DNA from 2 places in the Microbacterium sp. HMH0099 genome. Region 2 is predicted to be linked to the other one. Evidence: predicted binding sites of a transcription regulator. Region 2 holds the regulator's gene; the other holds the start of a gene.
The links. Region 2 encodes HrcA, which represses chaperone genes, less so after heat shock. Its sites were predicted from a motif close to TTNGCACTCGNNNNNNNCGAGTGCNAA; they were not measured.

Region 1 (4,194 bases), on a different contig from region 2:
GGATGGATCGAGATCATCGACCACGGCGAGGGCGTGCCGGAGCAGATCCGCGAGCAGATCTTCCAGCGGTTCTGGCGGGCGGACACGTCCCGCACCCGCGAGACCGGCGGGTCCGGGCTGGGCCTATCGATCGTGGCGTCCATCGTCGACCTGCTGCACGGCACGGTCGAGGTCGTCGACACCCCGGGCGGAGGGGCGACGTTCCGGGTCTCGCTGCCGCTCGCGCACCGCCGCGAGGCCGCCGAGCACGCGTCGATCGAGACGCAGCCGCTGGAGCGCCTGCCCGAGGACGCCCCGCCCCCGCAGGCCTGACCCCGCGCTCTCCCCCGCCGCGTCGTTCCCCCCGCCGTGTCGCGCTGCCCCGCACGGGCGCTGACATGGCGCAGATGTACGCGGAACGCCCCGCGGGGCGTACATTTGCGACACCTCACGGCCCGTCAGAAGCCACGCTAACGTGGCGCAGATGCACGCGGGGAGCCCCGCGGGGCGTACATCTGCGACACCTCACGGCCCGTCAGAAGCCACGCTGAGGTGGCGCTGATGCACGCGGGGAGCCCCGCGGGGCGGACATCTGCAACACCTCACAGCCCTGCGGCGGGCGCGCTGACCCGGCCCGGCGGCACCGTCCCGGAACGGCAGAACGCCCCCTCCCGGAGGAGGGGGCGTTCAGAACCTCAGGCGTGGATCAGAAGTCCATGCCACCCGTCGGGTCACCGGCGGGGGCGGGGTTCTTCTCCGGCTTGTCGGCGACGACGGCCTCGGTCGTGAGGAACAGACCGGCGATCGACGCGGCGTTCTGCAGAGCCGAGCGGGTCACCTTGGCGGGGTCGATGATGCCCTGTGCGAACAGGTCACCGTACTCGCCGGTCGCGGCGTTGAGGCCGTGGCCCACGGGCAGCTCCGAGACCTTGTTCGCGACGACACCGGGCTCGAGACCGGCGTTGAGCGCGATCTGCTTGAGCGGGGCCTCGATGGCCACCTTGACGATGTTCGCGCCGGTGGCCTCGTCACCCGAGAGCTCGAGGTTGGCGAGAGCGGTCTTGCCGGCCTGGATGAGCGCGACGCCACCACCGGCGACGACACCCTCTTCCACAGCAGCCTTGGCGTTGCGCACGGCGTCCTCGATGCGGTGCTTGCGCTCCTTGAGCTCGACCTCGGTCGCGGCTCCGGCCTTGATGACGGCGACGCCACCGGCGAGCTTGGCGAGGCGCTCCTGGAGCTTCTCGCGGTCGTAGTCGCTGTCGGTGTTCTCGATCTCGCGACGGATCTGGGTCACGCGACCCTCGATCAGCTCCGACTCACCGGCACCCTCGACGATCGTGGTCTCGTCCTTGGTGATGATGACCTTGCGCGCGCGGCCGAGCAGGTCGACGGTCGCGTTCTCGAGCTTGAGGCCCACCTCTTCGGTGATGACCTGGCCGCCGGTGAGGATCGCGATGTCCTGCAGCTGCGCCTTGCGACGGTCGCCGAAGCCGGGAGCCTTGACGGCGACCGACTTGAAGATGCCGCGGATCTTGTTCAGCACCAGGGTCGCGAGCGCCTCGCCCTCGACGTCCTCGGCGATGATGAGGAGCTCCTTGCCCTCCTGGATCACCTTGTCGACGATCGGCAGAAGGTCCTTGATGTTCGAGATCTTCTGGTTGGCGATCAGGATGTAGGGGTCCTCGAAAACCGCCTCCTGACGCTCGGGGTCGGTGACGAAGTAGGGGTTGATGTACCCCTTGTCGAAGCGCATACCCTCGGTGAGCTCGAGCTCGGTGCCGAAGGTGTTCGACTCCTCGACGGTGACGACGCCTTCCTTGCCCACCTTGTCGATGGCCTCGGCGATGAGCTCGCCGATCGCGGGGTCGGCGGCGGAGATCGACGCGGTCGCGGCGATCTGCTCCTTGGACTCGACCTCCTTGGCGGAGGCGAGGAGCTCGTCGGTGACGGCCTTGACGGCCTTCTCGATGCCCTTCTTGAGCGAGATGGGGTCGGCGCCGGCCGCGACGTTGCGCAGGCCCTCGCGCACGAGCGCCTGAGCGAGGACGGTCGCGGTGGTGGTTCCGTCACCGGCGACGTCGTCGGTCTTCTTGGCGACCTCCTTGACCAGCTCGGCGCCGATCTTCTCGTACGGGTCGTCGAGCTCGATCTCCTTGGCGATCGAGACACCGTCGTTCGTGATCGTGGGGGCGCCCCACTTCTTCTCGAGCACGACGTTGCGACCGCGGGGGCCCAGGGTCACCTTGACGGCGTCGGCCAGCGTGTTGAGGCCGCGCTCGAGACCGCGACGGGCCTCTTCGTCGAAAGCGATGATCTTTGCCATAAGTGTGTCGTCCCTCCCGGACGGATGAACCAGATTTTGGCACTCGACGAAAGCGAGTGCTAACTCATTCTGGCACTCGCCCCTAGGGAGTGCAAGCCGCGCCACGCGGGCGGACGACGACGCCGCGGCATCCTGTTCCGGATGCCGCGGCGTCGAGGTGAGGGTCGGGAGTCAGGCGGTCAGGCGCACCGACTCGGCCTGCGGGCCCTTCTGCCCGGTGCCGATGGTGAACTCCACCGACTGGCCCTCCTCGAGGACACGGAACCCCGACATCTCGATGTTCGAGTAGTGCACGAAGACATCCTGACCGTCTGCGACGGTGATGAATCCGAAACCCTTCTCGGCGTTGAACCATTTGACGGTGCCCTGCGTCATGCGAATCTCCTGTTGCTGAACGACGAGGTCATCGTATGCACGCACAGGCGCCCCGAACCGGGCCGGAAGGCCATTGTTGACGCGGGTGCCGCGAGAGATTTACCGCCCCGAAACACGGGGCCTCGCCCGAGGGGATGAGAGGGATGCCAGGGCCCTTCCGGCCGCTGGAGGTCGACGGTCGACGCCCCTCTCCCCGGTCGCGACGGACGCGCGGGGCTCCCGCTCAGGCGGCCGGCGCCGCGGGGACGCGATCGAGCCCGATGACGACGACGAGCTGTCTCGTCTGCGCCTCGTCGTCGGGGGTGTTGGGGTCGTCCGCGGGCTGCAGGAAGTCGTTCTGCGCGATCTCCGCACCGCCGATGGCCTGCGCCAGGCCGAGCGCCGCCGCCTCGTCCTCCGGACGGACGTAGTAGACGGTCGTCGTCGCGAAGTCCGTGCTGTCGGAGTCGCCCGTCACCACGGTGTCGCCCGACCACCCGGCGGCGACGATCTGGTCGCGCAGCTGGGTGGCGAGCCCGTCCTGGCCGGTGCCGTTGAGCACGACGACCGAGAACGACGTGTCGACCACCCCCGCCACGGTGGGGGTCGGCGTGGGCTGCGCGATGCTGTCGTCCCCGCCCAGCGAGATGCGGCCGGAGGCGACGAGCGTGCCGAAGATCCCCACGGCGATGAGCACGACGGTCAGGACCGCCGCCCAGAGGAAGACCATCCAGGCGCGGAGCCCCGGGTTCTCCGCGCGGTGGGCGCCGACGCGTCCGGAGTCCGTCGACAGGTCGTCGAACCGATCCCGAGGGAAAGTCGATCTGGCCATTGGACGATGCTATCGGTCGTGCCTACGGGCGCCCGTCGCGCCCCGATCCGCGCGTGCGGTCGTCATCGCGCCGCGGTTCGACCGAGACGGGCCTCGCGCGACGCGGCCGCACCGTCGCGGGCGCGCCGGAGCCGGCGGACGAGCATGGGATCGGCCGCGAGGGCGTCGGCCGTGTCGATCAGCCGACCGAGCAGCTGGTAGTAGCGCGCCGGGGCGAGGCCGAACTGCGCGCGGATCGCCTCCTCCTTGGCACCGCCGTGCCGACGCCACTCCGCCTCGAAGGCGAGGAAGGCGCGGTCGCGGTCTGTCAGAGGCACGCTCCGACGCTACTGCGGCGAGGGAGAGGATTCCGGATGCCACGCCACCGACGCCCCGAGCGGGTCGACGGCCGCGAGCACCTGCCCGTCGAGGGCGAGAGCGAACCCGCCCGGCCACGTGTCGGCGACGGGGGCGAGCCCGTCGTGCAGGCCGACGGGGTCGATCGTGATCCACCGGCCCGCCGCCCGCGCCGCTGCGACGACGTCCGCCCGGTGCGGAGCGGGGACGTGCGGGAGGACCCCTGGCGTCGTCACGACGAGAGTGGCACCGGCCGGTGCGCGCGCGGCCAGCTCCGGCAGAGCCGCCGCGCCGTCGCCGCGGACGAGGAGCGGCGGGTCCGCCGCGGCGATGTCCAGAGCAGCCTCGACGCGTTCGCGTCGCCCCG
Region 2 (4,194 bases):
GGCCAGGCGCGGCTTCGGGGCCTTGGTGCGCTTGGCGAACTCCTCGATGAGGGCGCGCTCCTTGTGATCGAGACGCGTGGGCGTCACCACGTGCACGCCGACCTTGAGGTCGCCGCGCTGGGAGCCGCGCAGCGGGGTGATGCCGCGTCCCTTGATGGTCAGGACGTCGCCGGACTGCACGCCGGCGCGCACCTCCAGGTCGACGGAGCCGTCCAGCGACTCGATCGACGTGGTCGTGCCGAGGATCGCGTCGGGCATCGAGACCTCGAGCGTGGCGACCAGGTCGTCGCCCTCGCGGCTGAAGGCGTCGTGGGTGGCCACGGTGATCTCGATGTAGAGGTCGCCGTTCGGGCCGCCGGCGGGGCCGACCTCGCCGGAGCCCGGGAGCTGGAGGCGCAGGCCCGACTCGACACCGGCGGGGATGTCGACCGACACCGTGCGCCGGGCGCGGACCCGGCCCTGCCCCTGGCACGTGCCGCAGGGGTAGGGGATCGTCGTGCCGTGACCGTGGCACACGGTGCAGGGCTGGCTGGTGACGACGTTGCCGAGCAGGCTCCGAACGGTGCGCTGCACGTGGCCGCTGCCGTGGCAGATGTCGCAGGTGACCTCGCTGGTGCCGGGCTGGGTGCACGAGCCCTGGCAGGTCTCGCACAGCACGGCCGTGTCGACCTCGAGGTCGCGGTGGACACCGAACACGACGTCGCCGAGGTCGAGGGTGACGCGCACGAGCGCGTCCTGACCGCGCTCCCGGCGGGACCGGGGACGCGCGCCGCGACCGCCGCCGCCCTGGGCGCCGCCGAAGAACGTCTCGAAGATGTCGCTGAAGCCGCCGAACCCGGCCGCTCCCCCACCGCCGAACGGGCTCTGATCGCCGCCCATGTCGTAGCGGCGGCGCTGGTCGGGGTCGCTCAGCACGTCGTAGGCATGGGTGACGAGCTTGAAGCGCTCGGACGCGTCCTCGCCGGGGTTCACGTCGGGGTGCAGCTCGCGTGCCAGACGGCGGTACGCGCGCTTGATGTCGTCGGGGCTGGCGTCGCGCGCGACGCCGAGGACCTCGTAATGGTCAGCCACAGTCGCCTTCCTGTCCGCGGGTGCGGGTGTCGTCGTCGGTCGGGATGCTCGTCAGCGCGCGCTGTCGTCGTCTTCGAGCAACCGGGTGAGATAGTGCGCGACGGCGCGGACCGCCGCGAGGTTGGAGGAGTAGTCCATCCGGGTCGGGCCGAGCAGGCCCACCCGGGCGCCGCCCGCGGCGCCGTCGTAGCGGCTCGCGAGGACGGAGGCCTCGACGAGGCCGAAGGGCTCGTTCTCGCGGCCGATGCTGGCCGAGAGGCCCTGGTCGTCCGCGACCATCTCGCTCATGAGGCGCAGCAGCGTCACCTGCTCCTCGATGGCCTCCAGCAGCGGGTAGATGCTGCCGCGGAAGTCCTGCTCGCGCTTGGCGAGGGTGGCCGCACCGGCCATGACGAGCCGGTCCTGTCGGAAGCCCTCGAGCTCCTCGGCGACGACCCGGAGCACGGCGTCGACGATCTGGTCGAGCGGCATGCCCGCCCGGGTCGGCTCGGCGAGGTGTGCGGCGACCCGCTGCACGGCCGTTCCGACACTGTGCCCGACGAGCAGGGCGCCGATGCGGGAGCGCAGCTGGATGACGTCGTTCTCGTCGGGCTCGTGCCCCACGAGCGCGATGCGCTGCGAGACCCGGCCGGTGTCGGTGACGATGATGACGAGCACCCGCGGTCCGCCCAGGGCGACGAGCTCGACGTGGCTGACGTTGGCCCGGGCGAACGACGGGTACTGCACGATCGCGACCTGGCCGGTCAGCTGCGTGAGCGCCCGGACCGTGCGCGCGAGCAGGTCGTCGAGGTCGCCGGCGCCGTCGAGGAACGAGGTGATGGCGCTGCGCTGCGCGCCCGAGAGCGGGCGGAGCTCGGCGAGGTGGTCGACGAACACCCGGTAGCCCTTGTCCGTCGGCACGCGTCCCGACGAGGTGTGCGGGGCGGCGATGAGCTCCTCGTCCTCGAGCAGGGCCATGTCGTTGCGGATGGTGGCCGCCGAGACGCCGAACGCGTGCCGTTCGACGATCGCCTTGCTGCCGACCGGCTCGCGCGTGTCGACGTAGTCCTGCACGATCGCACGGAGCACCTGCAGGCCGCGTTCAGATACCACGCTCCGCTCCTTCCTGCTGGCACTCCGCTGACGGGAGTGCCAATTCTAATCGATGCCCCCGCCCCGGCGCCTCGGACGCGCGCAGACGCGGCGACGTGTCCGATTCCGCGCGCCGGACGTGGGAGCGCGACCGGCTCAGACCGTCAGCGCGCGGACGACGGCATCGGCCAGCAGGCGGCCGCGCCGGGTGAGCACGATCCGCCCCCGCACGGCGTCCCCGCCCTCGATGAGCCCGTCCGCGATGAGAGCGGCGACGGCGCGGCGGCCCTCCCCCTGCACCTCCGAGACGGCGAGACCCTCGCGGATGCGGCTGCGCAGCAGCACCGACTCCAGGCGCCGGGCCTCCTCGTCGGGCCGTTCGCGCGCGGCGGCCGGCGACTCCCCCGCCGCGAGCCGCTGGGCGTAGGCGGCGGGGTGCTTGACGTTCCACCAGCGCAGACCGCCGACGTGGCTGTGCGCGCCCGGACCGAAGCCCCACCAGTCCGTCCCGCGCCAGTAGGCGAGGTTGTGGCGGGAGCGGTGATCGACCCCGCGCGACCAGTTCGAGACCTCGTACCAGTCGTACCCGGCCGCGGCGAGGAGGTCGTCGGCCAGCTCGTACATGTCGGCCTGGAGGTCGTCGTCCGGCATCGGCACGAGCCCCGAGCGGATCTGCCGGGCCAGTTTGGTGCCGTCCTCGATGATGAGGGCGTACGCGGAGATGTGGTCGGGCTGCAGCGCCACCGCCGTCTCCAGCGAGGCGCGCCAGTCCTCCAGCGACTCCCCCGGTGCGCCGTAGATGAGGTCGAGCGACACGTCGAGCCCGGCGCCGCGCGCGGCGGCCACCGCGGTCGCGACGTTGGCGGGGTCGTGGGTGCGGTCGAGCACCGCCAGGACGTGCGGACGGGCGGACTGCATCCCGATCGACACGCGCGTCACCCCGGCGGCGGCCAGCGTGGCGGCCACCGCGTCGTCCAGCGTGTCCGGGTTCGCCTCCACGGTGACCTCGGCCCCCTCGACGATCCCGAACTCCGCCCGCACCGCGTCCAGCATGCGCGCGAGGTCGCCCGGGGGCAGGAGCGTGGGCGTGCCGCCCCCGAAGAAGACGGTGGATGCCATGCGTCTCGGGCCCGCGGCATCCATCACCCGTCTCGCGAGGCGCACCTCGTGTGCGAGCGTGTCGGCGAACTCGTCCTGACGGGCGCCGCGGAGCTCTCCGGAGGTGTAGGTGTTGAAGTCGCAGTAGCCGCAGCGGACGCGGCAGAACGGCACGTGCAGGTAGACGCCGAAGTCCTTCGTGGGATCGGCCGTGACGTCGGCCGGCAGCAGGCCGTCGGCCGGGGCCGGGTCGCCGAGCGGGAGGGGTCCGCCCATCAGGACGCGTACAGCGGCGAGATCGCCCGCAGGTAGCGCGTGAACAGCGCGCGGCGGCGGCGGCGCACCCGGCTCTTGAACAGGCGGTAGGTGGGGGCCGTGGGGCGGTCGAACGCGCGGACGATGAACCAGACCTCGTCGTTGTCGCGCCACTCCAGGACGAACAGCTCCTCGCCGCTGACGAGCGAGTGCCCGACCGTGCCGAGGATGTACCCGACGCGGCGGGGCTCCTCGATCACCGAGATGACCCTCAGCTCGGCGTCGGCCCGGTGGCCGTCGACCCGGCCGTGCAGGCGGACGCCCGCTCCGGCGCTCACGAACGGCGTGCCGTCCGCGTCGAAGCGCTGGTCGGCGTCGAGGCGGCTGGGGGCGACGGGTGCGCCATCGGCGTCGAACGCGACGCCGGTGTAGCCGGGGCCGCCCGCCGGCCGCACGTCGCTGATGCGGAGGTCGCCGCCGCGGAGCGGACCCCAGGCGAGCAGCTGCTCGCTCGCGGCGGTGAAGCGCTCCTCGCCGCTGCCGATCCGCCAGGCGTCCTCGGCGGGGAGGGACTTCTCGGGCGGGTACTGCATGAGGTCGTGCGCCTGAGTGGCGCCGACCGCCGCGTAGTCGACGGTGTCGTCGGTGAAGCTCTGCCGGCGCATGGTTCCAGGGTACGTGTCGGGGCTGGGGGGAGGG

Region 1: a site for HrcA is predicted at 2,342-2,368, ahead of groL (chaperonin GroEL). Genes of this name have one in related genera too.

What each region holds. Positions count from the first base shown of each region.
Region 1 covers NZ_JBMRJR010000002.1:529,638-533,831, forward strand. Annotated here, with positions in the region: gene ACO03V_RS06255 (sensor histidine kinase) at 1-312, shown strand, start outside; gene groL (chaperonin GroEL) at 686-2,305, opposite strand; gene ACO03V_RS06265 (cold-shock protein) at 2,477-2,680, opposite strand; gene ACO03V_RS06270 (LytR C-terminal domain-containing protein) at 2,904-3,491, opposite strand; gene ACO03V_RS06275 (DUF3263 domain-containing protein) at 3,554-3,808, opposite strand; gene ACO03V_RS06280 (DUF2332 family protein) at 3,818-4,194, opposite strand, start outside.
Region 2 covers NZ_JBMRJR010000003.1:84,462-88,655, reverse strand. Annotated here, with positions in the region: gene dnaJ (molecular chaperone DnaJ) at 1-1,071, opposite strand, end outside; gene hrcA (heat-inducible transcriptional repressor HrcA) at 1,123-2,163, opposite strand; gene hemW (radical SAM family heme chaperone HemW) at 2,299-3,516, opposite strand; gene ACO03V_RS07600 (DUF1990 family protein) at 3,516-4,160, opposite strand.